DNA from 3 places in the Azospira sp. genome. Region 2 is predicted to be linked to each of the others. Evidence: riboswitches for the same ligand, from Rfam matches in the RefSeq annotation. Region 2 holds a riboswitch; each other region holds the start of a gene.
The links. A riboswitch is a leader RNA that binds a small molecule or an ion and turns the genes downstream of it on or off. The one in region 2 is predicted to bind cobalamin.

Region 1 (9,257 bases), on a different contig from region 2:
ACAGGAGAGGGTCTCGGGGGAGACGTCCACGCAGTAGTGGCTGGGGGTCTTTTCCACCACGGTGAGGCAGACGCCGTTGTGGGCGATGGAATCGCCCAGGGCCACGTCCGTCATGTCCAGGCCGCCGGGCTCCACGGTCAGCCGGAAGCCGGCCTCACGGGCGGTCAGATGGGTGATGCGACCGACGGCCGCGACGATACCGGAAAACATGGATTTATCTCGGAATTTTGGGGTTGGGGAAGGGGATTTTATCACGCCACACCGGGGGACTCCGGATGGGGACCGCCCCGGGGCGGGACGGCGGCCACGGCCGCCGGCAAGTGGAACCTAGTCCTGTTCCAGCCAGGGCAGCAAGTGGCCCATGCGGGCCGCCTTGGTTTCCAGATAGTCCTGGTTGCGCGGGCCGCGGCCGGCCACATGGGGCACCCGCTCGGTCACATTGACACCCCGGGCGGTGAGGGCCGACACCTTGGCCGGATTGTTGGTCATCAGGCGCACCGCCGGCACCCCCAGGGTGTTGAGCATGGCGGCGGCGACGCCGTAGTCCCGGGCGTCGTCGGGCAGGCCCAGGGCCCGGTTGGCGTCCACCGTGTCCAGGCCCTGGTCCTGCAGGGCGTAGGCCCGCAGCTTGTCCAGCAGGCCGATGCCCCGGCCTTCCTGGCGCAGGTACAGCAGCACGCCCCGGCCTTCCTTGGCGATGGCCGCCAGGGCCGCCTCCAGCTGGGGACCGCAGTCGCAACGCAGGGAAAAGAGGCCGTCGCCGGTGAGGCATTCGGAATGGAGCCGGGTCAGGGCCGGCACGCCATCGCCCACCTGGCCCAGGGTCAGGGCCAGATGCTCCTTGCCGGAAGCGGTTTCCTGGAAACCGTGCAGGCGGAAGACAGCCCAGGGCGTGGGCAGTTCGCAGCTGGCCACCAGGGCCACGGCCGGCAGGGAAGGGGTGGAAGTCATGTTGTTATAAGTTGAATTTTATTGAGCTGTTCTCTGGGCAGGCCCACCGCGGCGGTAGGCAACTCCCCATGGGGTCATGCCATATTAGGCCAGACGGGGCCGGGCCAAAAGCGAAAAATATCGGGCGAAAAGATCAACCCGGTTCACCAATCAGGCGCCCGGGGCCACCCGCTGCAGGACCTGGAGGAACGGGGTGGCCTCCTGGAAACCCACCACCCGCAGGCCGGCGATTTCCTGGCCGGCGGCATCGAAGAAGATGATGCCGGGCGGGCCGAACAGCTTGAAGCGCTGCAGCAGGGCCTTGTCGTCCTCGCTGTTGGCGGTGACGTCGGCCTGCAGCAGGGTGAAGCCGGCCAGCTTGGCCCGGACCTTGGGGTCGGCGAAGGTGAAGCGCTCCATTTCCTTGCAGGAGACGCACCAGTCCGCATAGAAATCCAGCATCACCGGCTTGCCCGCCGCCTTGACCCGGGCTTCCAGGTCGGCCACGGATTTTACCCGGACGAAGGGCAGGGCGGGAGCCTCGGCCCCGCCGCCCGCCGCCGCATTGGCCGCCACCACGCCCTTGAGGGGCTGCAGGGGGTCCCGGGAGCCGGCCGCCAGGCCCACCACCAGGGCGGCGCCGGCCAGCAGCATGACGATGCCGATGCCCTTCCAGAAGCGCTGCCAGCCCTTGGCCGTGGCCGGCAGGGGGTCCAGAGCATGCATGAAGACGGCCGGCACGATCAGCAGCAGGGCCCAGCCGGCCATCACCAGGGCCGCCGGCAGCACCGGCGACACCAGCCACAGGGCAGTGCCGAGGAGGATGACGCCGAAGGCCTTCTTCACCGCTTCCATCCAGGGTCCGGACCGGGGCAGCAGGGTGGTGGCGGAGAGGCCCACCAGCAGCAGGGGCACGCCCATGCCCAGGGCCATGGCGAAAAGGGCGGCGCCGCCCAGCACCGCATCGCCGCTCTGGCCGATGTAGAGCAGGGCCCCGGCCAGGGGGGCGGCGACGCAGGGGCCGACGATCACCGCCGACAGGGCCCCCATGGCGAACACCGCCGCCAGGTGGCCGCCGTGCAGGTGGCTGGCCTCTTCCGACAGCTTGCTCTGCAGGAAGCTGGGCAGCTGCAGCTCGTAGAAGCCGAACATGGAGAAGGACAGCACCACGAAGACGGCGGCGAAGGCGCCCAGCACCCAGGGATTCTGCAGGGCGGCGGAGAGCAGGGTGCCGGTGAGGCCGGCGGCCACCCCCAGGGCGGCGTAGGTCACCGCCATGCCCAGCACGTAGGCCAGGGAGAGGAGGAAGCTCTTGCTGCGGGAAACGTGATGCCCCTGGCCGACGATGATGCCGGAGAGGATGGGGATCATGGGGAAGACGCAGGGCGTCAGGGCCAGCAGCAGGCCGAAGCCGAAGAAGGTGGAGACGGCCAGCCAGAAGCCGGCGTTCTGCAGCAGGCCGGCGATATGGCCGCTCTCGTCGCCGGCGGCGTCGGGCACTGCGGCCGGGGCGCTGCCCGGGGCCGGCAGGGTGACGCTGAGCTTTTGTTCCTGGGGCGGGTAGCAGACCCCGGCATCGGCGCAGCCCTGGGCCGTCACCTTGAGGGTGATGGGGCCGGACGGGTTGGCGCTCAGCGGCAGGCGGATGGCCACGCTCTTGTAATAGACCTCCACGTCGCCGAAGTTGTCATCATGCTTCTGCTTGCCGGCGGGGAACACGGGGGTGCCCAGGGTGGCGCCCTCGGCGGCGAACCTGAACTTGTCCCGGTACAGGTAATAGCCCTTGGCGATGCTGTAGCGCACCTCCACTGTCTTGTCGTCCAGGGCCCGGGCTTCGGGCTTGAAGGCCACCAGGGGATCGAGGAATTCCTGGGCGGCCACGGGCAGGGCCAGGCCCAGCAGGATCAGGCACGGCAGCAGCCGGCGCCACAACGGGGAAATCAGGGAAGCAATCACGGCGTCACTCGGGGCGGGTCTCGGTCACGACCCAGTTGAGGTAATCGGGCAGCCCTTCGGCCACGGGCCAGGCAACGATCTCCGGCACGTCGTAGGGATGCAGTTCCAGCAGGCGGGCCCGCAGTTCGGGGAAGCGGTCGGCGGCGGTCTTCAGCTGCAGGGGCGTCTCGGTGGCCATCTCCACCTTGCCCTGCCAGCGGTAGATGGAGGCGCAGGGCGCCAGCACGTTGGCGCAGGCCGCCAGACGGGCATCCACCAGGGCGGCGGCGAGGCGGGCGGCGGTTTCGCCGTCCGGGCAATTGGTCTGCACCAGCAGTACCGAGTTGGCTTTTTTGGAGGTGGTCATGGGGCCATCTTAGCCGAGAGCGGCGTTTCGCGTTTTGATCTGCCTGCGCCTGCCGCCATCTCAGCGCAACAGGCGGCGCCGGGTCAGCACCAGGGCGACGAGGAAGGCGACGGCAGTGATGGCCAGCAGCACCGCCACGTGCAGCAGGGCATTGGCCGGCACCTGGCCCTGCAGCAGGGGCCGCACCAGTTGCACGGCGTGGGTCAGGGGCAGTACCTCGGTCAGCCCCTGGACCAGGGCCGGCAGCTGTTCCCGGGGGAAGAAGACGCCGGAAAGCAGCATGGTGGGGGTGATGAAGAGGGTGAAGTAGTACATGAAGAAATCGTAGGAGGGCGCCAGGGCATTGACGATCAGGCCCAGGGCGGCGAAGGCCAGGCCGGTGAGCAGGATCACCGGCAGCACTCCCAGGGCCAGGGGCGAATGGGAGAGGCCAAGAACGAAGATCACCGTGAGGATGGCGCAGCCGGAAAGGAGGCTCTTGGTGGCGGCCCAGATCAGCTCGCCCAGCATCACGTCCTCCAGCTCCAGGGGGGCGTTGAGCATGGCCTCCCAGGTCTTCTGCACGTGCATGCGGGAGAAGGCCGAATAGAGGGCTTCGAAGGTGGCGGCGTTCATGGTGCTGGCGCACACCGTGCCGGCGGCCAGGAAGGCCACGTAGGAGGTGCCGGCCACCTCCGGCAGCATGCTGCCCAGGCCGTAGCCCAGGCCCAGCATGTAGATCAGGGGGTCGGCCAGGTTGCCCAGGATGGAAGGCAAGGCCAGCTTGCGCCAGACCAGGAAATTGCGTTGCCACACGGGAAACCAGCGGGCGGAAAGGCGGGGCGGCGCGTAGAGGGAAGGGGAGGAAGTGGCGGCATTCATGGCGCCATTATCCGACCTTGGCGCCCGGAAGGTAAGCACCCCGGTCGGGGCGGGGCCGCCGACCGGGGGCAAACGGGCCTCGAACGGGCCTCAGCAGGCGCTGAAAACCGTCTCCGTGCCTTGGTCCCAGCCGTCCCAGAGGAAGTCGTCGGACTTGCCGTCGGCGATCAGGCGCAGGGCGTAGCGCACCTGCTCCTCGTAGAACTGGCAGAAGGCGCCGGTCTTCTCCATGCCGCCGTTCATCTCGTTGGCCTCCGCCGGGCAGGGACTGCCGCAGAAGTGGCGGATGGGGCAGGAGGCGCAGGGCTCGAACTTGTCCACGTCCCGCCCGGTGACTTCCTTGAAGGCTGGCGATTCCAGGGCGGCGGCAACGCCGTCGGTGAACAGGTTGCCGCCCTCGAAGGCCGGCAGGCCGATGAACTCGCTGCAGGGAAAGAGGCCACCGTCTGCCGCCAGGGCGAAGAAGGCCCGGCCGCCGCCGCAGGGGGAGATGTCGCACATCAGGCGCCGCGCCGTGGGCGCCAGGATGGCCAGCAGGATGTTGGCGAAATTGGCCACCACCAGCTTGCGCCCGGTCTCCCGGTACAGCTCGTGGGTCCGCTCCAGGGCGGCAATGAAGGCCCGGGCGAAATCCCCGTCCGCCGGCTTGACCCCCCGGGCGCCGGAAAGGGTGCAGCGCACCGCGTTGAGCATGCAGGTGGGCACCTGGTGGCGGTGGAACAGCTCCACCATGTCCGTCAGGTGGGCCAGGTTTTCCGTGGTGCAGGTGGTGATGACGCTCCAGGAGCCGTAGCCCTGGAGCCGCTCCATGGCCCGCAGCACGTGCTGGTGCACCCCCTGGCCGGCCCAGGTGTGGCGGGTGGCGTTGGTGATGGGGGCGGTGGGACCGTCCAGGGAAAGGCCGATGCTGACGTTGCGCTGCATGAGGAAGTCGGCGGCGGCATCGGTGAGCAGGGTGCCGTTGGTCTGCACGCCGAAGGCGAAGTCGTCCTGGAACAGGTCGATGGCGGCGAACAGGGCCTCCCGGTTCATCAGGGGTTCGGCGCCGTGGAAGATGAGGCGGGGCTTGCGCGCCCCCTCGCCGCCGTCCATCACCGTGGCGAAGTATTCCTTCAGCCGCTGCAGGGCCCCCAGCAGCCGTTCCGCCGGCATATCGCTGCCGTGGCGGCGCAGGGTGTCGGGGATGTAGCAGTAGGTGCAGTCCAGGTTGCAGCGTTCCGTCGGGTTCACATAGACGCCGGAGGGCTTCAGCTCGAAGCGCAGGGCGTGGATTTCCTGGGCGAACCTTGCCGCCTGGGCCCGGAAGCGCTCGGCCAGCTCGCTGCCGCACAATTCCGTCTCCACCCGGTCCTTGTCCACCAGGGACCAGAAGGCAGTCTCCGGGTGCAGCAGGGCCACGTAGCGCTCATGGCCGATGTCGTAGGGCTGCAGCCGGCGCAGGTGGGGAGCCGGACCGTTCACTTGGCCGCCTTCCGGTCCATCAGGACGTAGTGGGAGAGGCCGATGCCGTCCGGGTTGCAGGACTTGCGGCTGGCGATGACCGGGGCCGGGGCGGCGGCCTGGGTGGGCTGGGTGGCAGCCTGCTGGGCAGTGGTGGCTTGGCTGGTAACTTGAGTGGTGGCTTTCATGGGGTCCTCCCGCGAAGGTATGAAAAAAAGCAAAAGGGCTCCGGCGGCCTGTCTCGAAAGAAACATGCCGCCGGAGCCCTTTGCCTGGAACTCCACGACTTCCGCCCGTCTTCTGGCTTACGGATCGACCGGTCCTGCTACTGGGTTCCCCCTTCCCGCCGCATTTTCTGCAGCAGTGGGTGGCGTGGAAAAACTGCACCACGCCGTGGAACGACCGTCCCCGATTACAGCGGCGGGCCCGCCACGGAGTTGCACCGTGTTCCGAAAGCGGAAGCCGAATGGGGGCGGATTCTGGCCGCCGGCCCGGGGAGGGTCAAGGCCGACGGCAGCCGGATTTGATCCAGGTAAAGCGCCTCTGTCCGGGGTCGGATTTTTGCCCGGCAGCCCTGCGCTTGCCTCCTTGCCCTGCCCCCTTGCCCTTCCCCCCTCAGCGCCCGCCTCCGGGCCCGCCGATGGCCCGCAGGGGCGCCGCCGGGCGCGGTGCCTCGCCGCCCGCGGCGGACTCCGGCTTTCTCTGGGCTGCGCCGCAGATGCGCTCCGGGTCCAGCACCTGGAGGATTTTTTCCCTGTCCGGCTGGCGCGGCTTGATGATGGCCTGCACGTAGCCGGCGTCCTGGCGGATCATCTCCGGGATCGGCTCCAGGCGCTCGGCGTCGAATTCGGGCACGGCATAGAGATCGTCCACCAGCAGCCCCATGAGGCCGTCCCGCACCCGCACCACGACGATCTGGCTGTGGTTGTCCACCTCCTTGGCCGGGTAGTTGAGAAGGAAGCGCATATCCACCACCGGCACCAGGGTGCCGCTGTCGCCGCCACCGCTCTGGAAGCTAATGACGCCGCAAAGATAGCGGCGGGAGCCGCTCATGGGGGAAAGCCGGGCCGGGTCCACCGCCTCCAGCACTTCGGCCGCCGGCAGGCCGTACACCTTGTCGCCGACGATGAAGGTGGCCAGCTCCACGCTCTGCCCGCCCCGGGCGTGCAGGTCGCCGTAGCTGCCTTCCAGCACCGCCGGGCGCCGCTCCCGGGGGGCCGCGGCGGCACTGCCGTCGCCCACGGGAACGAACACCAGAGCCACCACGTCGTTGCTGTAGTCGCCGCTATTCTTAAATTCCCGGTAGCCGAAGGAGGCGGTGCTGCCGACGATCCAGGTGCGCCCGGCCAGTTGCACCACCCGGGAGCGGCCCTCGCCGTTGGCGGCGGCGAAGAGGCTCTTGTCCACCTCCAGCAGGCTTTCCGCCGGGAAGCGTTCGTCGGAGGAGGCGATGATGCGGCCGCTGCGCTCGGTGAAGACGGCGAAGGCCCCGGCCTGGGGCGGCAGGGAATCGGCCAGCATGGCGGCGAACTGGGGCGCTGCGTCGAAGACGATGCCGATGCCCCCCACCACCTTGGCCGGATCGTCGGGATGGCGGATGGCGGCGTTGTAGACGTAGGTGGGGCGGCTGCCGTAGAGCCAGCTCTTCTCGAAGGGGGAGACGCAGTAATGCTGGGTGCTGGGCAGGTAGAAGACGGACTGGACCCAGCCCGCATCCACCTTCTTGCCCACCAGGTTGAGGCTGTCGCCGTGCAGGTTGGAAGCGGCGACGATGGTGCCGGAAAGGTCGTACACGAAAAGCCGGGAATAGACGGTGTACAGGCTGTTGATGTATTCCAGGATGCCGGCCATGGCCTGGGCCTCCGCCTCGCCGGGACGGCCGGCGGCCATGCTGCGGCGCAGGGCCGAGGTGAGGGCCCACCAGCGGCAGTCGTTGGCCCGCTCGTAGAGGTTGCGGTCCATGATGTCGATCATCAGGCGGGAGATGAACTGCACGTCCTGCAGGCTGGAGGAGATGGCGGTCTGGTAGAGGTCGGCGATGGAGCGGGCGAAGAGGTCGCTGGTGCGGTCGCCGGTCTCGGAAATCTGCTGCAGCACGGATTTGAGCTTGAGCAGGTCGCCCCGCTTGTCGGCAGCCATGATCTGGCCGTTCCACACCACCCGGCGCAGGGAGAGGTTGATGCCCTCGGCTCCCCGGGCGATGTCGGCCAGGGCCGGGCAGAAGGTGTCGGCGTGGGCCAGCACGCCCTCCAGCACCTCCGCCGGCAGGCTCTCGGCGGCCTGGCCCAGGCCGGCGCGGAAGGCGGAGCTGACCGGCACCATGACATGGCCCACCCAGCCGGGCCCGACGTAGCCCTGGTAGCCCCGGGTGGGGCAGGTCCTGGCCAGGTACTCGCGGCCGCCCCAATCGACGATGCGGTAATCCGCATCCCGCACCTGCTCCAGGCGGCGGCCCAGGGGCACGTGGTCGGCATCGCTGGAGGCGATCACCGTGCCCTGGGCGTCCAGCAGCAGCATCACCGAACGGTCCTCCCGGCGACGCAGGTTGCGGAAGATGCTCTCCGTCTCGTCGGCAAAGCGGAAGCACAGGCACAGCACCCCCAGGGGCTCGCCGCTGTCGCCGTCGTCGATGCGCTGGGAGTAGATGAGGGCCCGCTCCAGACCGGGGCGCAGGTCGCTGGCGCGGAAGGTCTCCACATAGCCGTCGGTGTGCAGGGTCTGTTGCAGCAGGGGGTCCTGGGAGAAGAGCACGGGGCTGGCGCTATCCAGGTGGGCGATGACCCGGCCGTTGAGGTCCAGCACCAGGATTTCGTCGTACACCGTGTATTTGTCCCGGTACTCCTGCAGGCGGCGCAGGATGCGGGCCTTCTCCCCTTCCAGGGTCTCCTGGTCCGGCGCCTCCTTGCGCTGGCGGATGAAGTCGCGGATGTCCTCGTCCGTGGCCAGGAAACCCACGTCGGCGGTGCGCTCGTAGAGGTTGCGGATCAGGATGTCCACCGCCACCTGGGCCTTGGAGCCGATTTCCAGCACCACCTTGCGGATGTTCTCCTGCACCAGGTTCTCGATCAGCTGCCGCTCCAGGCGGCCGAAGCCCTCCCGGGTGGCACCCATGGTCGGCAGGATGGTCTTGGCCTCGGCCGGGCAGTTCATCTTGGCCGTGGCCTCGATCATGCCCCAGGTGAAATTGAGGTTCTCCAGCTGCTTTTCGCACTGGGCGACGCTGCGCATGAAGGGGATGAAGGCCTCCACCAGGCCCTGGTTGTCGTCGTGCATGGCACTCCTCCTAGGATGGCGCCGGCGGTGGGCGTGAGGGCCCCTGCCAGTCGGAATACGGGAGGTCGTGCGGTGGTGGTCGGGCCTTATGGGGAACGACAGGCAGCGGGCTGGCCCTGGGCCGCTGCCGGCGCCCGGGTCGATGCCCGGGTCATGGGTGGGGAGATTGTAGCGTGAAGCCCGGCTTTGCATAGCCCCCGGGAATTCCCGGGGCAGGGGGCAACCCTCAGTCCCGCAGTTCGCGGCCGGTGAGCTTGATGAAGACGTCTTCCAGGTTGGCCGCCCGGTGCACGTAGTGCAGGCCCGGGGCGGCGGTCAGGGCCTCCAGCAGGGATGCCGGCTCGCGGCAATAGAAGAAGGCCGTCTCGCCGGAGATTTCGCAGCGGTCCGCCAGATGGCCGTGGCCTTCGGCCCAGGCCGGGGCGTTTTCGCCGTAAACCTCCACCACCTG
Region 2 (9,257 bases):
GTTGGCGCGATGCACGTAGAGGCCGGTCATGACCCAGAACAGCAGCATCATCAGGGCGGCGATGGGCCAGCCGATGGTGGCGATACGGCCTTCGCCCAGGGGGGAGGCCAGCAGGGTGGGATTGAAGGCGACCACGGCCATGAAGCCGTAGTACAGGATCAGGACCACGGCAGACAGGGTCCAGGCGAAGCGGCTGCGGGTGGCAACCAGCTTGTCGAACTTCGGATTGTTGCGAATCCGTTCGTAGGCAGCGCTGCTCACGAGTGTTCTCCTCAGTTTGAGTATTTGTTTAGGTCGGCAGAAAAAGACCGACTCCCCCTCTACCCAGCCCTCCCGGCGGGTTTTCCCCAATGTGGGAAACCCGTATTGCGTCCGGGAACGGACATGGATTACGCAATGATATAACAGTTACGCAAATTTCCATACCCGCCCGTATGTCGCGGCGCAAAAACAAAAAAGGGCCCGCAGGCCCTTTCCATATGCATCAAGGTCGGCAAGCCGCCATCTACATGACGCCATGCAACATCTTGGCTGCCAGCAGCACCAGCACGCCGGCGAAAATCCGCTTCAGGGTCGCCACCGGCAGGCGATGGGCCAGACGCGCCCCCACCGGGGCCGCCACCACGCTGCCCGCCATCACCCACAGCAGGGCCGGCAGATAGACGTAACCAACGCTCCAGGCCGGCAGGCCGGCCTCGCCCCAGCCGTTCCAGACGTAGCCCAGGGTGCCGAAGAAGGCGATGGGCAGGCCGAGGGCCGCCGAAGTGCCGATGGCGTTGCGCACCGGCACGTTACACCAGGCCAGGTAAGGCACCGTCAGGGAGCCGCCGCCGATGGCCACCAGGGAAGAGAGGGCGCCGATGACCCCGCCCGCCAGCCCCAGGCCGGCCGGGCCGGGCAGTTCCCGGTGGGGTTTCGGCTTGAAGTTCAACGCCATCTGCAACGCCACGCAGGAAATGAAGCAGGCAAAGAACAGGGCCAGGCCCTGGGTGGAAATGCGGGCGGCGAGCTGGGTGCCCAGCACTGTCCCCACCAGCACCCCCGGAGTGAAGGAGCGCAGCGTGTCCCACATCACGGCGCCATGCTGGTGGTGGGTGCGCAGGCTGGAAATGGCGGTGAAGATGATGGTGGCCATGGAGGTGCCGAGGGCCAGATGCAGCATCTGCTCCGGCGGGAACTGCTGGCCGGCGAAGATCATGGCCAGCAGGGGCACCATCACGGCGCCGCCGCCGATGCCCAGGAGGCCGGCCATGAAACCGGCGAAGAGGCCCAGACCCACATAGGCCAGCCACCAGAAATCAAAAAGCATCGTTCAGCTCCATCAACTTGCGGGTAATGAATTGCCACTCTTCCGTCGTCACCGGGGTGATGGACAGGCGGCTGCCCTTTTGCAGCACTCCCATGGCCGCCAGGGCCGGATGGCAGCGCAGTTCGGTCAGGGGCACGAAGCGCCCGCGGGCGACGAAGGCCACATCCACGTTGAGCCAGCGGGGCTGCCCGGGCGAGGATTTGGCATCGAAATAGGGACTGGCCGGATCGAACTGGGTGGCATCGGCGTAGGCGGCGGACGCCACCTGACCCAGGCCGGCGATGCCCGGCACGGCACAGCCGGAATGGTAGAAGAGCACGCCGTCGCCCAGCTTCATGGCATCGCGCATGAAATTGCGGGCCTGGTAGTTGCGCACGCCGAACCAGGGCACCCGGCCGAGACGGGCCAGGTCGTCGATGGACACTTCGTCCGGCTCGGATTTCATCAGCCAGTAAGCCATGGGCGAACAGGGGAAAAGAGGGGCCACAAAAGGAAACAGCGCGGTGGATTGCTCGCACCGCGCTGCTGTATTAGGCCCCCGCCTGTGCCGTTAGGCCGGCATCCTGAACCTGAGTTCAGAGTGGTCGCTTGCCGTCCGCATCAGGTGCACCCGACGAAGGGCGCTCACAACAGCGGATGAGTGGTTCGCGGCCGATGCCAATTAGCATTGGTTCAAGGAATATATGGCCTTGACGAACACCGCAGGGGACAATCGGCGGAAACTTTTGCTGGTGCGGCCAAGAAGGCTTCAGAACAAGGGTTCCTGGCCTTGGAGGGCCGCGTCCAACTGTGTTTCCATGGCTCCGATTCTACGCTGAAAGTCAGAGCCGTCAACGGGGGTTTCAGGATTTTCTGCGGGGCTCTCCGCCTTCCCGGCGGAAAGCAGTTCGTGGGCGATATTCAGGGCCGCCATGACCGCCACGCGCTCGGCGGCGGCAGTTTTGCTCTTGGCTGCGATGTCCTGCATCTTGCGGTCCACATAGGCGACGGCAGCCAGCAGCGCTTCCTGTTCGCCGGGCGGGCAGGCCACCCGGTATTCGCGGCCGAGGATGGCCACGTCGATGAAATTGCCGCTCATGCCTTGCCCTCCTCCGGCAACTGCTCGGCCAGCGCCTCGAGGCGGGCACGGGCCGCCTCCATGCGCTCGACCAGACGCAGGCGCTCGTCTTCCGCGCTGGCCAGTCGGGCGCGCAGTTCCTGGTTCTCGGCCCGCAGGCTGTGGCAGAGGCTGACCACCTGCGCCACCTTGCCCTCGAGGGCATCCAATTGCTTAGTCATAGGCGCGAACTATAGAGGCCAAAAACACGCAAGGTCAAGGACTAAGACCATATTTTGAATGTGTTTTATGCCAAAGCGCCCAGGCGCCGGCCTCGCCATACAGGCAGGTATGGAGTACCATCCGCCCCCGTTGTTCCACCAGGGACAACGCTCCGCGTCAGGTGCCGCGGGAGGAGTCCTCCTCCGCGGTTAAACGGGAAACAGGTGCGCGCCGCCAGCAGCGGCGCAATGCCTGTGCTGCCCCCGCAACGGTAAGGAAGTGCGGGTCCATCACGACGCCACTGGGTCACCCCCGGGAAGGCGATGGATCAAGACTTCCGAGCCCGGATACCGGCCTGAACGGAATTCGCGGAAGCGTCGCGGGGAAGCGGCAAGACTGGTCTGTCCAAAAAGCACTCCTGATCCGAAGGTTCCCTGCCCGCGTCCAATTACCATCGGCGACGGTGCTGCGGGATGCGCATCGTTGCCATGCAGGAGTCACTCCCATGCGCCGTTCCCTGTTATCCACCGCCCTGACCGCTGCCTTTGCCCTGCCTGCGACCGCGGCCCTGGCGGAGGAAGCCTCGCTCCAGTCCGTCATCGTCACCGCCACCCGTTTCTCCGAGGCCGATTGCCGTACGGCAGCCAACATCAGCGTCATTTCCCGGGAAGACATCGAGAAGACGCCAGCCACCAATCTGACCGACCTGCTGGCGACCCGGGCCGGCATCAACGCCATGCCGATCTACGGCCCTCTGGGCCTGGACGCGACGGTGGACATGCGCGGCTTCGGCTCCACCGCCACCAGCAACACCCTGGTACTGCTGGACGGCCAGCGCATCAGCCCCACCGACATGGGAACCATCATCTGGTCCTCCATTCCCCTCACCGGCATTGAGCGCATCGAGGTGGTACGCGGCTCCGGCACGGTACTCTACGGCGACGGAGCCACCGGCGGCGTCATCAACATCATCACCGACAAGTCCGGCAAGCCCCGGGCCTCCATTACCGCCACCGCTGGCTCCTTCGGCTACCGAGGCCTGGACGGCAGCTTCGCCGGTGGCAATGAGCACCTCTACGGCAATCTGTTCGTGCGCAGTGCCAGCCTCGACGGCTACCGCCAGAACAGCCAGCAGGACCAGCAGGCTGCCAGCGGCCGCGTAGGCTTGAAGCTGGAGCGGGGCGAGGTCTTCTCAGATTTCGCCGTATACAAGGAATCCTCCGGACTCCCAGGCAATCTGCTGCAGGCGACCTACGAAAACGATCCGCGTAACAGCCGCAAGCCCTACGACACCCAACGCCGTGACGGCTATCGTGTCCGCCCTGGTGTGGCCTATGCCCTCTCCGACAAGGTGGACCTGGAGACGGAAGTCAGCTTCGAACACCAGACCCTCAACACCGACCTCGTCTCTTCCAACTGGAAGAGCGAGCGCGTCCGCGACACCCTTTCCTTCACCCCGCGTCTGCGCATCAACCACGGCCTCGGGACACTGGGCAGCGAAACCACGGTGGGGGTGGATTACTACGACGCCAAGGTCACCTCCACCAACCAGAACGGCCCCAACCAGCGCGCCACCCAGAAAAGCAGCGCCTTCTACCTGCAGAACCTGACCAACCTCACCTCCGCCCTCAGCCTGACCCTGGGCGCCCGCCAGCAGCGCATGAAGCAGAGCGCCTACCAGGATGCCTATCCGGCCTGGTTTCAGCCCGGCATGGACGGCAGTGCCAGCCGCACCCGTTCCGCCTACGACCTGGGCCTGACCTACGGCAGCGGCGCCTGGCAGTTCTTCGGCAAGACCGGCACCACCTTCCGCTTCGCCAACCTGGACGAGCTCTTCGGCTACGACAACCTGGCCTTCCGTCCGGTGTTCGCCGGCGACCTCAAGCCCCAGCACGGCCGCACCAACGAAATCGGCGCCCGCGTTGCCCAAGGCTCCTGGTCGGCCCGAGCCGCCCTCTTCCGCACCACCCTGAGCGATGAAATCGGTTACGACGCCAGCGCCGGTGCCAACGTCAACCTGGACCCCACCCGCCGCCAGGGCCTGGAAACCGAGGCCGACTGGAAGCTGAGTTCCAGCGTCAGCGCCAAGGTCAGCTACACCTATCTGGATGCCACCTTCCGCAGCGGCACCTATGCCGGCAAGCGGGTGCCCCTGGCCCCGACACACCAGGGCAGCGTCCTGCTCACCTGGGACGGCGGCAGCATCGGCCAGTACGGGGTCCTCACCCGCATGGTCGGCAAACGGGCCTACGGCAGCGATTTCGACAACAGCCACGGCGACCTGGCCGGCTACGCCACCCTGGACCTGCAGGCTTCATGGAACTTCAAGCCCTGGACCCTGAAGGCTCAGATCGCCAATGCCCTGGACCACAAGCATGCTGCGTTTGCCGGCTATTCCAGCACGGCCGGTCACTACTATTACCCGACCGACGGGCGCGCCCTGTTCGTCTCCGGGCGTTACGATTTCTGACCGACTGTTCTGCCTGACCAACCATGCCCTCCCGCCGTCGTGCCCTGATCGTCATTGCCCTGCTGGTGCTGCTGGCCGGGGTGAGTCTGGTCGTGGCCCTGGCGGTGGGCAGCATCAGCATTCCCCCCGGCGCCGTCCTGCAGGGGCTGCTCGGCGATGCCGAGGCGCCGGGCTACGCGGTGGTGCATAACCTGCGCCTGCCCCGGGCCCTGGCCGCCTTTGCCTGCGGCGGGCTGCTGGCGGTGGCCGGCTGCCTGATGCAGGTGCTGCTGCGCAATCCCCTGGCCGATCCCTATGTGCTGGGCATCTCCGGCGGCGCCGGGGTCGGCGCCCTGGTGGCCATCCTGCTCGGGCTGTCCGCCTTCGGCATCAACGGCCTCGCCTTCAGCGGCGCCCTGGCCGCCACTTTCCTGGTCTTCGGCCTGGCCCACGGCGACGGCTCGTGGACCCAGACCCGCCTGCTGCTCACCGGGGTCATCGTCGCCGCCGGCTGCGGCGCCCTGGTGGCCCTGATGCTGTCCCTGGCGCCGGAGCACAAGCTGCACGGCATGCTCTACTGGCTGATGGGCGACCTCTCCCAGGCCACCGACGCCCGGCCGCCCCTGCTGGCCCTGGCGGCGGCCCTGCTGCTGGCCCTGCCCTTCGCCCGGGAACTCAACCTGCTGGCCCGGGGCCTGGCCACGGCCCAGGCCCTCGGCGTGGCCGTGGTGCGCCTGCGCCGGCTGGTCTATGTGGTGGCTTCCCTGGCCACCGCCACCGCCGTCACCACTGCCGGCTCCATCGGCTTCGTCGGCCTGGTGGTGCCCCATCTGGTGCGCCTGGCGGTGGGCAACGACCAGCGCCTGCTGCTGCCCGCCTCGGCCCTGGCCGGCGGCGCCCTGCTGGCCCTGGCCGACACCCTGGCCCGCACCGTAGCGGCGCCCCAGCAGCTGCCGGTGGGGGTGCTGACCGCCCTCATCGGCGTGCCCGTGTTCCTCTTCCTCCTCACCCGGGCGCCGCGATGACTGCCTTGCTGCAAGCCAGCCGACTCACCGTGCGCATCGGCGACCGGGAGGTCTGCCGCGACCTGGAACTGCAACTGCAGCCGGGGGAACGGCTGGCCATCCTGGGACGCAACGGGGCCGGCAAGTCCACCCTGCTGTCCACCCTGGCCGGCCTGCGTCCGGCCCAGGGCGGCGAGGTGCGCCTGCAGGGGCGCAGCTATGGGGAACTGGGGCCCCGGGCGGCGGCCCGGCAACGGGGCTGGATGGCCCAGACCCAGGCCGACGCCTTCGCTTCCAGCGTGCTGGAGACGGCCCTGGCCGGGCGCCATCCCCACCTGGGCCGCTGGGACTGGGAATCGGGCGCCGATGCGGAACTGGCCCGGGCCGCCCTGGCCCGGGTGGGGCTGGCCGGCATGGAACAGCGGGAGACGCCTTCCCTCTCCGGCGGCGAGCGCCAGCGCCTGGCCATCGCCACCCTGCTGACCCAGGCGCCGGACCTCTACCTGCTGGACGAGCCCCTGGCCCACCTGGACCTTTCCCACCAGATCACCGCCCTGGAACTGTTCGCCGGCCTGGCCCGGGAGCGGGGCGCCGGCGTGGTGATGGTGCTGCACGACCCGGGCCTGGCCGCCCGCTACTGCGACCGGGCCCTGCTGCTGCAGGGCGACGGCACCTGGGAGAGCGGCCCGGTGGCCGAGATCCTCACCGCCGCCCACCTCAGCCGCCTCTACGGCCATCCCCTGCGGGAGGTGGAGGACGGGGGCAGCCGCTGGTTCATCCCCTGCTGATTCCAGCCTTTTCTCCAGCCGCCTCTTTTCCCTTTTTCCCCGATTCCCGGAGTTCCCCATGAGCGACGAGCGCAACCAACGCCACAACAGCCGCATGGCCCGCAAGAAGGAAGTGGTCGACGCCAAGATCGCCCAGGCCAGCCAGGAGCGCGGCGTCCTGCTGGTGCATACCGGCAACGGCAAGGGCAAGAGTTCCGCCGCCTTCGGCGTCCTCGCCCGGGCCCTGGGCCACGGCCTCAGCGCCGCCGTCATCCAGCTGGTGAAGAGCCGCTCCGACACCGGCGAGGAAGGCTTTTTCCGGCAGCAGCCCCGGGTGCACTGGCACGTCATGGGCGAAGGCTTCACCTGGGAAACCCAGGACCGGGAGAAGGACCTGCGCGCCGCCCGGGCCGCCTGGGAGCAGGCCTGTGTCTACCTCGCCGACCCGGCCATCGACCTGGTGATCCTGGACGAGCTGACCTACGCCTTCAAGTATGGCTGGCTGGAGCTGGATGCGGTGCTGGCCGCCTTCGCCGCCCGCCCGCCGCACCAGCACGTCATCGTCACCGGCCGCGCCGCGCCGGAGGCCCTGGTGGCCGCCGCCGACACGGTCAGCGAAATGGGCATGGTCAAGCACGCCTTCCAGGCCGGCGTCGCCGCCATGCCCGGGATCGAGTTCTGAAGGGCCGCCGGCCTGACCGGCAATAGGCACGGGAATCCTGGCGACGACATGCCGCCGATGCCCGTCCCGCCTGCCTCCCAGGCCATCCCCCCAAAATCTCCACCGAGCCGCCGCCCATGACTTCCCTCGCCTGCCCCGCCCTCCTCGTCGCCGCCCCCGCCTCCGGCCAGGGCAAGACCACCGTGGTCGCCGCCCTGGCCCGGCTCCACGCGCGCCAGGGGCGCCGGGTCAAGGTCTTCAAGTGCGGCCCGGACTTCCTCGATCCCCAGATCCACCAGGTGGCCAGCGGCCAGCCCTGCGACAACATCGACTTCCGCATGGGCGGCGAGGCCGACGCCCGCTGGCGCCTGGCCCGGGCCGCGGCGGAGAACGACCTGATCCTGGTGGAAGGGGTGATGGGCCTCAATGACGGCGAACCCTCCGCCGCCGCCCTGGCCCGCCTGCTGGGCCTGCCCATCCTGCTGGTGCTGGACGCCTCCGCCATGGCCGGCAGCTTCGGCGCCGTCGCCTTCGGCCTCAAGCACTACCGGGAGGAACAGGGCGGTGGCGCCCCCATTGGCGCGGTGCTGGCCAACCGGGTCGGCAGCGCCTACCACGCCCAACTGTGCCGCGACACTCTGGATGAAGCCGACATCGCCTGGTACGGCCACCTGCCCCGGGACAACGACGCCGCCATGCCGGAGCGCCACCTGGGCCTGCTCCCCGCCGCCGAGATCGAGGACCTGAAACAGCGCCTGGACGCCATGGCCGACGCCCTCGCCGCCACCGCCGCGGCCCAGTTGCCGCCGCCGGTACACTTCGCCCCGGCCCCGCCGCCCGCCCTGCCCCGCCTGCTGGCGGGCAAGACCGTGGCGGTGGCCCGGGACGCCGCCTTCTGCTTCGCCTACCCGGCCAACCTGGAATGCCTGGAGAACCTGGGCGCCCGCCTCGTCCATTTCTCGCCCCTGGCCGACGCCGCCCTGCCCCCCTGCGACGCCCTGTGGCTGCCCGGCGGCTACCCGGAACTGCACGGTGCCGCCATCGCCGCCAACCGCTCCATGGCTGCCGCCCTGCAGGCCCACGCGGCCGCCGGCAAGCCCCTGCTGGCCGAATGCGGCGGCATGATGAGCCTGTTCGCAACCCTGGTCTCGGTGACGGGGGAAAGCACGGCCGGCTTCGGTCTGCTGCCCGGCGAGAGCCGCATGCAGAAAAAGCTGGCCGCCCTGGGCCTGATGGCCGCCGAACTGCCGGAAGGCCGCCTGCCCGGCCACAGCTTCCACTACTCCACCAGCAGCACGCCCCTGGAACCCCTGGTACGGGCGCTCAAGCTCACCGGCAACACGCCCGGGGAGCCCATCTACCGGGTCGGCCGCCTCACCGCCTCCTACGTGCACTTCTACTTCCCCGCCAACCCGGAGGCGGTGGCCCGGCTACTGGGGGCCTGAGAGCGTCATGCTGGTCCGTCTGCTGCGACACCTCCTGGGCCGGCGCCGGCCGACCCCGCCGACCAGCCCGGAGGAACGGGCACGGCGGCTGATCTCCGCCATCGATGCCGGCGGCATTCCCCTCAACCCCATCGCCCTCAACCGGCTGGCCCGGGAACTGGGTCTGGAAGTCTCCCGCCAGGCCCGACCGGAAGATACGGTGGCCCGCATCCGCGCCCTGGTGGCCCGGCTTTAGCCCGGCGCCCGAGTCTGGCATCATTGCCCCCATGAAAAATCTGCCCTTCAGCTTCATCGTCATGGAGTTTCTCGGCCTGCTCTGCCTGGTGCCCGCCGTGGCCAGCCTGGCCGGATTCGGCGCCCTCCT
Region 3 (9,257 bases), on a different contig from region 2:
GCGTCCGCGTCGAGGCCTTTGCCGTCACCGGCGCCTCCTCCTGGCTGCAGCCGATCCGCGGCGATGTGGAGAGCTATGTGGATTTCCTGCAGCAGCCCGGTTGGGATGTGGTGCTGCTAAACGCCTGGCAGAACTGGGCGACCGATCTGGCCCTGCGCCACCTCGACCGGATCGCCGGGCGCAAGTTCGTCTATAGCCATTGCATTTCCACCAACGTCTTCTTTGCACACCAGCCCCTGCGCTCTTTGCTCCGCTATCTGGCCTGGCGGCCCTACTGGTGGCGTCTGTCGCGCTTTATGCGGCGGCTGGATGGCGTCCTGTTCCTGGCCGGCGGCGGTACGGATTCCCGCTTCGACGACCTGGGGCTGGCCCGGCGTTGCGGTGTGCCGCTGCGGGTCGTGCCCAACAGCCTCTCTCCCGCGGCGGTGAAAGCGCTGGCGGTGGAGCCGGCCGCTCTGGAACAGCGGGACCGCCTGCTGGCGGTGGGCTCCTACCAATGGCAGAAGGGCTTTGATTTCGTCCTGCGGGCCTACGCCGCATCCGGGGCCCGCAACCGGATTCCCCTCCATCTCTTCGGTCAGCAGCACTCGGCCTACAGCGAGACGTTGCACAGCCTGGTCCGGGAGTTGGGACTCGACCCCGGCTGCGTGGTCTTTCACGAAGGGGTGTCCGGTGATGCCCTGGTGGCGGAATATGGCCGGGCCCGGCTGCTGCTCTCCGGTTCCCATACCGAATGCCAGCCCCTGGTGCTGCTCGATGCCAGCGCCCTTGGCACGCCCTTCGTCGCCCGCAGCACCGGCTGCATTGCCGGCATGCCTGGCGGCATGGCGGTCACCGACTGGCGCGAAATGGCCGCCCGGATCGACGCCCTGGAGCAGGACGAGGCCCAGTGGCAGGCCCTGAGCCGTGCCGGGCGCCAGGCCGCCCGGGATATCTACCACCCCGAGCCCGTCGCCAGGCAGCTGCTGGCGGTGCTGGCCGGGGAAAACGACATGATGGGGAGCGAGGGGCCGGCCCCCGCTCCGGAAAAGCTATGACAAATCCCCAGGTTCAGCCGCCGCTGGTGACGGTGGCCCTTTCCGTCTTCAATGGCGGTGCCGTGCTGGAAGCCTCCGTACGCTCCGTCGTCAATCAGTCCTTCACCGACTGGGAACTGCTGATCCTCGACGACGGTTCGACGGATGGCGCCATCGACCGTCTGCCCTTTCTTGCCGACCCCCGCATCATCGTCGTGCGGGACGGCCATAACCGGGGTCTCTCCGGTCGCCTCAACCAGGCGGTAACTCTGGCCCGGGGGCGCTACTTCGCCCGCATGGATCACGACGACCTCTGCCATCCGCAGCGCTTTGCCCGCCAGGTGGCTTTTCTCGAGGCCCATCCCGAAGTGGACCTGCTGGCGGCCGAGTGCATCACCATGGACGAGTCCGAGCGCCTGAACGGCACCCTGCCGGCGGCCACCGACCACGACAGCATCTGCCGTCGTCCCTGGCAGGGCTTCCCCATGCCACACCCGACCTGGATGGGGCGTATCGAGTGGTTCCGCCGTCATCCTTACCAGGACCCGGGTCCCTATTGCTGTGAAGACAACGAACTGCTGCTGCGGGCCCACCGGCAGAGCCGTTACCACACGCTGCCGGAACGTCTGCTGGCCTATCGGGTGCGCAGCCACACTCCCTGGCTCAAGCTGTGGAAGACCCGGGTGGCCCTGCTGCGGGCCCAGCTCGGGTACTTCTCCCGGCAGGGGCAATGGGGCAGTGCCCTGCTGTGCTGTGTCACGGCGGCAGCCCGCGTCGCAAGGGACTCTTGGCGCGAACTCGGCCATTGCCTGCGGCCCGGGGCCGAGGTCCACTGGGGGGCTGCGGCACCGGAGGGCGAGCGCCGTGAATGGGAGCGTCTGATCCAGGCGCTCAAACAAGGGGGCGGCAAGGCCGCACCTGGAGGGGAGGGCGATGAACCTGCCTGATCCGGCTGGCGATGGCCGGGCGGCCAAGCCCGCCATCATGTTCGTGGCCACCACTCCCTTTGCCGTCAATGCCTTCCTGGCCACTCATCTGGAGACTCTGGCCCGGCATTACCGCATCACCCTGTGCGTCAATCTCCAGGCCTATGAACTGCTGCCGGCCCTGGCCCGACAGGTGGAGGTCCGGCACATTCCCTTCGTGCGCAAGATCGCACCCTGGGACGACCTGCGTACCCTATTGCAGTTGCTGGCCGTAGTGCGCCAGGTGCGGCCCGCCGTCATCCACAGCATCACGCCCAAGGCCGGGCTGCTGGCCATGCTGGCCGGTTTCCTGGCACGGGTGCCGCATCGCTGGCACACCTTCACCGGACAGGTCTGGGCCACCCGGCAGGGACTGGGGCGCCGTCTGCTCAAGGCCATGGACCGCCTGATTGTTCTGCTGGCTTCCCGGGTCTTCGCCGACAGCGCCTCTCAATGCCGGCTGTTGCGCGATGAGGGAGTGGTCAGTGGCGACGGCATCGGCATGCTCGGCGCCGGCTCCATCGCCGGTGTGGACCTGCAGCGTTTCCATCCGGACGGGGCGTTCCACACCGCCTTGCGCCAGGAGGTCGGTTGCCAGCCGGCTGCCTGCGTCTTTCTCTTCGTCGGCCGTCTGGCCCGGGACAAGGGCGTGTTCGACCTGGTCAGTGCTTTCGCCCAGGCCGCCCGGTCGGCGCCCGGCATGGAACTGTGGGTGGTCGGGCCCAACGAGGAGGGCCTGCTGCCAGCCTTGCAGCAGGCCGCTGCCGATTGCCCGGCCCCCATCCGCTGGCTTGGCGCCACGCCGACGCCCGAGCGCTTCATGGCGGCGGCCGATGTGCTGGTCCTGCCCAGCTACCGGGAAGGCTTCGGCTCCGTCATCATCGAGGGGGCCGCCTGCGGCATTCCGGCGCTGGCCTATCGCATCGACGGCGTCATCGACGCGGTGGCGGATGGGGTCAGCGGCGAACTGGTGGCCGTCGGGCAGGTGGAGGCCCTGGCCGCCGCCATGGTGCGGCTCGCCACCGACGACGAGCGGCGCCAGACCCTGGGCCGGCAGGCCCGGGCACGGGCGGAGGGCGATTTCAGCAGCCGCACGGTGACGGCGGCCTGGCTCGACTACTATCAAACCCAGCTGGATAAAGGAATGCATCCGTGAAGCGCCTGTTCGACCTCCTGCTCGGCCTGCTGGCCCTGGCCGTGCTGTTGCTGCCCCTGCTGCTGGTGGCCCTGCTGGTGCGTTTCACCTCGCCCGGGCCGGTGCTTTACTGGAGCGACCGGGTGGGGCGGCATAACCGCATTTTCAAGATGCCCAAGTTCCGCAGCATGCGGGTGGGCACGCCGGCGGTGGCCACCCATCTGCTGACGGACCCCAAGGCCTACCTGACGCCGGTGGGCTCCTTCCTGCGCAAGTCCAGCCTGGACGAGCTGCCCCAGCTGTGGAGCATCCTCAAGGGTGACATGAGTTTCGTCGGTCCCCGGCCGGCCCTGTACAACCAGGACGACCTGATCGCCCTGCGCACCGAGGCCGGCGTCCATGAGCTGGTGCCCGGCCTTACCGGCTGGGCCCAGGTGAACGGGCGGGACGAGCTGCCCATTCCCCAGAAGGTGGCCCTGGATGCGGAATACCTGCGCCGGCGCTCCCTCGCCTTCGATTGCCGCATCATCTGGCTGACCTTCCTCAAGGTGGTGCAGCGGGACGGCGTTTCCCACTGAGGTTGCGGGCGATGCTCTCCCCGCGCCAGCCGTTCGACGCCAGCCTGCTGCATGAGGCCGGCCTCAACCTGCAGGCCGTCTTCGACGTGGCGGCCCTGCCGGTGGAGGTTGCCGCCGCCCTGGAGCGGGCCGCCCCGGGCCACGGCCGGCGCCAGCTGATCCTGCTGGGCCACGGCGGACGCCGCCTGTGGCAGGCGGTGCAGGCCGCCGGGCTGGATTCGGACCATCCCATCGACGATTTCACCATTGCCAGCGTGGGCCGCTGGTTTGCCACCGTCTGTCCCGGCCGGGACTTCCTCCTGCTCTATCCCGGCGATGCGCCGGTGGGGCTGCAGCAGCTGGGGCGGCTGGCGGGCTGGCACCATCCCTCGCCCTTCATGGTCGGGGTGCGGCAGCAGTGGGGCTCCTGGTATGCCTACCGGGCGGCCCTGCTGGCGGACAGCGACTTCCCGCCGACGCCGCCCCTGCAGGAAGCCTCGCCCTGTGCCAGCTGCGCGCCCCGGGTCTGCATCGAGGGCTGCCCGGCCGGCGCCCTGGCCGGCGGCCGTTTCGACCTGGCCGCCTGCGTCGCCTGGCGCCGGCAGCCCGCCTCGCCCTGTCGCCATACCTGCCTAGCCCGGCTGGCCTGCCCGGTGGGCCGGGAGCACCGCTACGAGCCGGCCCAGATCCGCCACACCTACGCCCAATCGCTGGCGGCCATCGAGGCCTACTACTGAAGCGCCCCGCCGCCGGGAAATGGCCTGGGGGCCAGCAACGGCGGGGAGGCTGCGCTAGAATGGCCGGACAGACCAACAACAGGAACCCGCCATGGCCCGCCATACCAAGATCGTCGCCACCCTCGGCCCCGCTTCCACCGATCCCGTCACCCTGGAGCGCCTGATCCGCGCCGGCGTGGACGTGGTGCGCATGAACTTCTCCCACGGCACCGCCGAGGACCACATGGCCCGGGCCCGCACCGTGCGCGAGATTTCCGCCAAGGTGGGGCGGCCGGTGGGCATCCTGGGGGACCTGCAGGGGCCGAAGATCCGCGTCGGCAAATTCGAGAACGGCAAGATCCAGCTGGAGAAGGGCGACAAGTTCATCCTCGACGCCAACTGTGCCCTGGGCAACCAGGAGCGGGTCGGCCTGGACTACAAGGACCTGCCCCGGGACGTGGAGCCCGGCGCCGTGCTGCTGCTGGACGACGGCCGCATCGTGCTCGACGTGGAGCGGGTGATCGGTGCCGAAATCCACACCGTGGTGCGCCACGCCGGCGAGCTGTCCAACAACAAGGGCATCAACCGCCAGGGCGGCGGCCTTTCCGCCCCGGCCCTGACTGCCAAGGACATGGACGACATCAAGACGGCGGCCCAGATCGGCGTCGATTACATCGCCGTCTCCTTCCCCAAGAGCGCCGCCGACATGTACATGGCGCGCCAGCTGATGCGGGCCGCCGGCAGCCGCGCCCTGACCATCGCCAAGATCGAGCGCACCGAGGCCGTGGCGGCCCTGGATGAAATCCTTGACGCCTCCGACGGCGTCATGGTGGCCCGGGGCGACCTGGCCGTGGAAGTGGGCGATGCCGCCGTGCCGGCCCTGCAGAAGAAGATGATTCGCCACGCCCGGGAGAAGAACAAGCTGGCCATCACCGCCACCCAGATGATGGAATCCATGATCCAGTCGCCGGTGCCGACCCGGGCCGAAGTGTCCGACGTGGCCAATGCGGTGCTGGACGGCACCGACGCGGTGATGCTTTCCGCCGAGACCGCCAGCGGCCGCTATCCGGTGGAAACCGTGGAATCCATGGCCCGGGTCTGCATCGAGGCCGAGCGTTCCGCCGAGGTGACCCTGGACCGGGAATTCCTCGACCGGGTGTTCACCCGCATCGACCAGTCCGTGGCCATGGCCGCCATCTGGACCGCCCACCACCTCAAGGTGAAGGCCATCGCCGCCCTGTCGCAATCCGGTTCCACCGCCCTGTGGATGAGCCGCCTCAACTGCGGCGTGCCGGTCTATGCCCTGACGCCGGATGCGGAGGCCCAGACCAAGATGTCCCTCTACCGGGAAGTGACGCCCCTGCTCATGAGCCAGCAGCATTCGGACCGGGACGTGCTGCTCTACGAAGCCGAGCAGCTGCTGATGCAGAACGGCGCCGTGGCCAAGGGCGACCTTATCGTGCTGACCATCGGCGAGCCCATCGGCACCCCGGGGGGCACCAACACCCTGAAGATCGTCCGCGTCGGCGAGCACCAGATGCCGCCCCTGCGGGCCTGATAGGGCCCTCGCGGGCCTCGGGCCTGAATCCGCCGGCTCTGTTAAAATTCCCGTCGCCCCGGTCCGCCGGGGCGAATCGTCTCCGGGTGCCCGCAAGGGAGAATCGGGAACGCGGTGCGGCAGGCCTTGGGGCCGCCCATTCCGCGACGTGCCCAACGCTGTGAGGGGGACTGGGCCGGCAGATGCCACTGATCCGCGGATCGGGAAGGCGCCGGCGCAGAGTGATCCCGAGTCAGAAGACCGGCCAGGAGACCCTTTCCGGCACGCACGGCCAGGCGCGCCGCCACCGATCTTCTGAAGGGGACTCCATGAAGACCGACCCCACCGTCAACAAAGTCATCTCCCTCGCCGGCTACCAGAACGAACACGAGTTCTCCGACGCCGCCCGGGACGCCATCTACCACGCCATCTTCTCCCGCCGCGACGTGCGCGGCCAGTTCCTGCCCGACCCGGTGCCCCAGGAGGTGCTGGCCCGGGTCCTCACCGCCGCCCATTTCGCCCCTTCCGTCGGCTACATGCAGCCCTGGAGTTTCCTCCTGGTGCGGGAGGCGGAGACCAAGGCCCGCATCCACGCCGCCTTCCAGCAGGCCAACCAGGAGGCGGCGGAGAAATTCGAGGGCGAGCGCCAGGCCATCTACAAGGAACTGAAGCTGGAGGGCATCCGGGAAGCGCCCATCAACCTGCTCATCACCTGCGACCGGGACCGGGCCGGCCCGGTGGTCATCGGCCGCACCCACATCAAGGCCATGGACCTCTATTCCAGCGTCTGCGCCGTGCAGAACCTGTGGCTGGCGGCCCGCAGCGAAGGCCTGGGGGTGGGCTGGGTCTCCATCTTCCACCAGCAGGCCCTGCGCGACATCCTGGGCCTGCCGCCGCGCATCATCCCGGTGGCCTACCTGTGTCTGGGCTACGTCAGCCACTTCAAGGAAAAGCCGGAGCTGGAAAGCGCCGGCTGGCGCCAGCGCCTGCCCCTGGCCGACCTGGTGTACGACGGCCAGTGGGAAAAGCCGGTGGAGGAGGAGCTGCGCCAGGTCCTCAGCGAGCACCAGGCCAGGGCCCAGGAAAAACGCCGCTTCTAGGCATGCCTGCCTGAAGAGGGCCGTGGTTTGGGCGTCTCCGGCGCCCTGGTCGCGGCCTTTGTCTTTCTTTTGCTGCCCGGTGGTCGCAGTACTCGCCCGGGGGGCAAAGCCACGATAAAATCACGGTCTTTCCCGAGCGCCACGACAGCGGGCGCCGATCACGCCAGAACAAACCGCATTGCCCATTGGAGGAACACCATGCCCATCGTATCCATGCGCCAGCTCCTGGACCACGCCGCCGAGAACGGCTACGGTCTGCCCGCCTTCAACGTGAACAACATGGAACAGGTCTGGGCCATCATGGAGGCCGCCAATGAGCTGAACGCCCCGGTGATCATGCAGGCCTCCGCCGGTGCCCGCAAATACGCCGGCGAAGCCTTCCTGCGCCACCAGATCCTCGCCGCCCTGGAAGCCTATCCCCACATCCCCGTGGTGATGCACCAGGACCACGGCCAGTCCCCCGCCGTCTGTATGGCCGCCATCAAGTCCGGCTTCTCCTCCGTGATGATGGACGGCTCCCTGCAGGAAGACGGCAAGAGCGTCGCCTCCTACGACTACAACGTGGCCGTGACCCAGGAAGTGGTGAAGTTCTCCCACGCCATCGGCGTCTCCGTCGAGGCCGAACTGGGCGTGCTCGGTTCCCTGGAAACCATGAAGGCCGACAAGGAAGACGGCCATGGCGCCGAAGGCCACATGACCCGGGAAGACCTGCTCACCGATCCGGACCAGGCCGCCGACTTCGTCGCCCGCACCAACTGTGACGCCCTGGCCATCGCCATCGGCACCAGCCACGGCGCCTACAAGTTCACCAAGAAGCCAACCGGCGACATCCTGGCCATCGACCGCATCAAGGAAATCCACGCCCGCATCCCCAACACCCACCTGGTGATGCACGGCTCCTCCTCCGTGCCCCAGGAACTGCTGGCCGAGATCCGGGAATTCGGCGGCGACATGAAGGAAACCTACGGCGTGCCCGTGGAAGAGATCGTGAACGGCATCAAGCACGGCGTGCGCAAGGTGAACATCGACACCGACATCCGCCTGGCCATGACCGGCGCCGTGCGTCGCTACCTGTTCGAGAACCCCTCCAAGTTCGATCCCCGCGACTTCCTCAAGCCCGCCCGGGAAGCCGCCAAGAAAATCTGCGTCGCCCGCTACCAGGCCTTCGGCTGCGAAGGCCGGGCCGGCCAGATCAAGCCCATCTCCCTGGAGAAGATGGCCGAGCGCTACAAGAAGGGCGAGCTGAACCAGATCGTCAAGTAAGGCGGTCCGCCTTCCCAACCGCTGCCAGGCGCCGGATACTTCTCCGGCGCCCTTTTATTTTTATCCGCCATGACCCTGCCCCTCGCCGAACACCCGCTGCGCCAGCGCCTCAATGACGAGGTCCATGCCCGCCCGCCCATGGCCCTGGAAGGGCCGGAGTGGATCAGCTACCTGGCGGTGCTGCACGAAGGTACCGAGGCGGCGGCCGAAGAAGCCCATCTGCAGCGCCTCTGCGCCGCCCTGGGGGCCAATCTCTGCCCGGTGATCCAGGGCGACCACTGGGTCATGGACGCGGGCCGCCTGCGCCTCAAGTGGGAGCGGCACAACGAATTTTCCGGCTACACCTTCTTCCTCGCCCGGGAACCCGGCGACGCCCCCGACACCACCGCCATTTCCGCCCTGCCGGCGGACTGGCTGGCGGGCCTGCCCGGCTCGGTGATGGTGGCCACCCATGTGGAATTCCGCTCCGCCGCCGACCTGGACCCGGAAGAACTGCTGGCCGACCTGCACCGCTCCGGCGACTCCTGGGTCGCCACCACGGTGGCCGACGGTGCCGCCTGGGTCGCCTCCGATTTCCAGCTGCACGACGGCTGGAGCCGTTTCCTGGTGCTGGACGAGCGCCTGCGCCACCGCCAGGCCGGGCGCACGGTGCAGCGCCTGCTGGAGATCGAGACCTACCGCATGATGGCCCTGCTGGCCTTCCCCGTGGCCAAGGAGGTGAGCCGCCTGCTGGCCAGGGCCGAGGGCGAGGTGGCCGACCTCATGGACCGCATGGGCGAAGCCCGCGGCCCCGAGGACGAGCGCCTGCTGCTGGCCCGCCTGACCCGGCTGGCGGCGGAGATCGAACGCTCGGTGACCCGCACCGCCTTCCGCTTCGGCGCCGCCGAGGCCTACTACGCCCTGGTGCAGCAGCGGGTGCGGGAACTGCGGGAACACCGCCTCAACGGCTTTCCCCCCATTTCCGAATT

Region 1: it holds a riboswitch for cobalamin, as region 2 does, so the genes downstream of both, cbpA (modified peptide precursor CbpA) here and OEL49_RS14440 (TonB-dependent receptor family protein) in region 2, are expected to answer to the same signal.
Region 3: it holds a riboswitch for cobalamin, as region 2 does, so the genes downstream of both, bluB (5,6-dimethylbenzimidazole synthase) here and OEL49_RS14440 (TonB-dependent receptor family protein) in region 2, are expected to answer to the same signal.

What each region holds. Positions count from the first base shown of each region.
Region 1 covers NZ_JAOTRW010000006.1:209,015-218,271, reverse strand. Annotated here, with positions in the region: gene OEL49_RS10765 (riboflavin synthase) at 1-210, opposite strand, end outside; gene ribA (GTP cyclohydrolase II) at 328-951, opposite strand; gene OEL49_RS10755 (protein-disulfide reductase DsbD) at 1,102-2,886, opposite strand; gene cutA (divalent-cation tolerance protein CutA) at 2,891-3,232, opposite strand; gene OEL49_RS10745 (ABC transporter permease) at 3,293-4,093, opposite strand; gene cbpB (peptide-modifying radical SAM enzyme CbpB) at 4,184-5,554, opposite strand; gene cbpA (modified peptide precursor CbpA) at 5,551-5,721, opposite strand; cobalamin riboswitch at 5,808-6,008, opposite strand; gene OEL49_RS10730 (chemotaxis protein CheW) at 6,149-8,806, opposite strand; gene OEL49_RS10725 (ATP-binding cassette domain-containing protein) at 9,033-9,257, opposite strand, start outside.
Region 2 covers NZ_JAOTRW010000009.1:157,153-166,409, forward strand. Annotated here, with positions in the region: gene OEL49_RS14410 (DUF485 domain-containing protein) at 1-261, opposite strand, end outside; gene OEL49_RS14415 (sulfite exporter TauE/SafE family protein) at 506-1,309, opposite strand; gene OEL49_RS14420 (EVE domain-containing protein) at 1,299-1,769, opposite strand; RNA gene ssrS (6S RNA) at 1,841-2,020, opposite strand; gene OEL49_RS14430 (cell division protein ZapA) at 2,058-2,387, opposite strand; gene OEL49_RS14435 (hypothetical protein) at 2,384-2,587, opposite strand; cobalamin riboswitch at 2,730-2,940, shown strand; gene OEL49_RS14440 (TonB-dependent receptor family protein) at 3,073-5,037, shown strand; gene OEL49_RS14445 (FecCD family ABC transporter permease) at 5,061-6,041, shown strand; gene OEL49_RS14450 (ABC transporter ATP-binding protein) at 6,038-6,808, shown strand; gene cobO (cob(I)yrinic acid a,c-diamide adenosyltransferase) at 6,867-7,469, shown strand; gene OEL49_RS14460 (cobyrinate a,c-diamide synthase) at 7,586-8,893, shown strand; gene OEL49_RS14465 (hypothetical protein) at 8,901-9,128, shown strand; gene OEL49_RS14470 (hypothetical protein) at 9,160-9,257, shown strand, end outside.
Region 3 covers NZ_JAOTRW010000002.1:668,827-678,083, reverse strand. Annotated here, with positions in the region: gene OEL49_RS03105 (glycosyltransferase family 4 protein) at 1-1,037, shown strand, start outside; gene OEL49_RS03100 (glycosyltransferase family 2 protein) at 1,034-1,963, shown strand; gene OEL49_RS03095 (glycosyltransferase family 4 protein) at 1,950-3,137, shown strand; gene OEL49_RS03090 (sugar transferase) at 3,134-3,694, shown strand; gene OEL49_RS03085 (hypothetical protein) at 3,706-4,410, shown strand; gene pyk (pyruvate kinase) at 4,502-5,947, shown strand; cobalamin riboswitch at 6,015-6,210, shown strand; gene bluB (5,6-dimethylbenzimidazole synthase) at 6,256-7,026, shown strand; gene fba (class II fructose-bisphosphate aldolase) at 7,225-8,289, shown strand; gene OEL49_RS03065 (DUF3422 family protein) at 8,359-9,257, shown strand, end outside.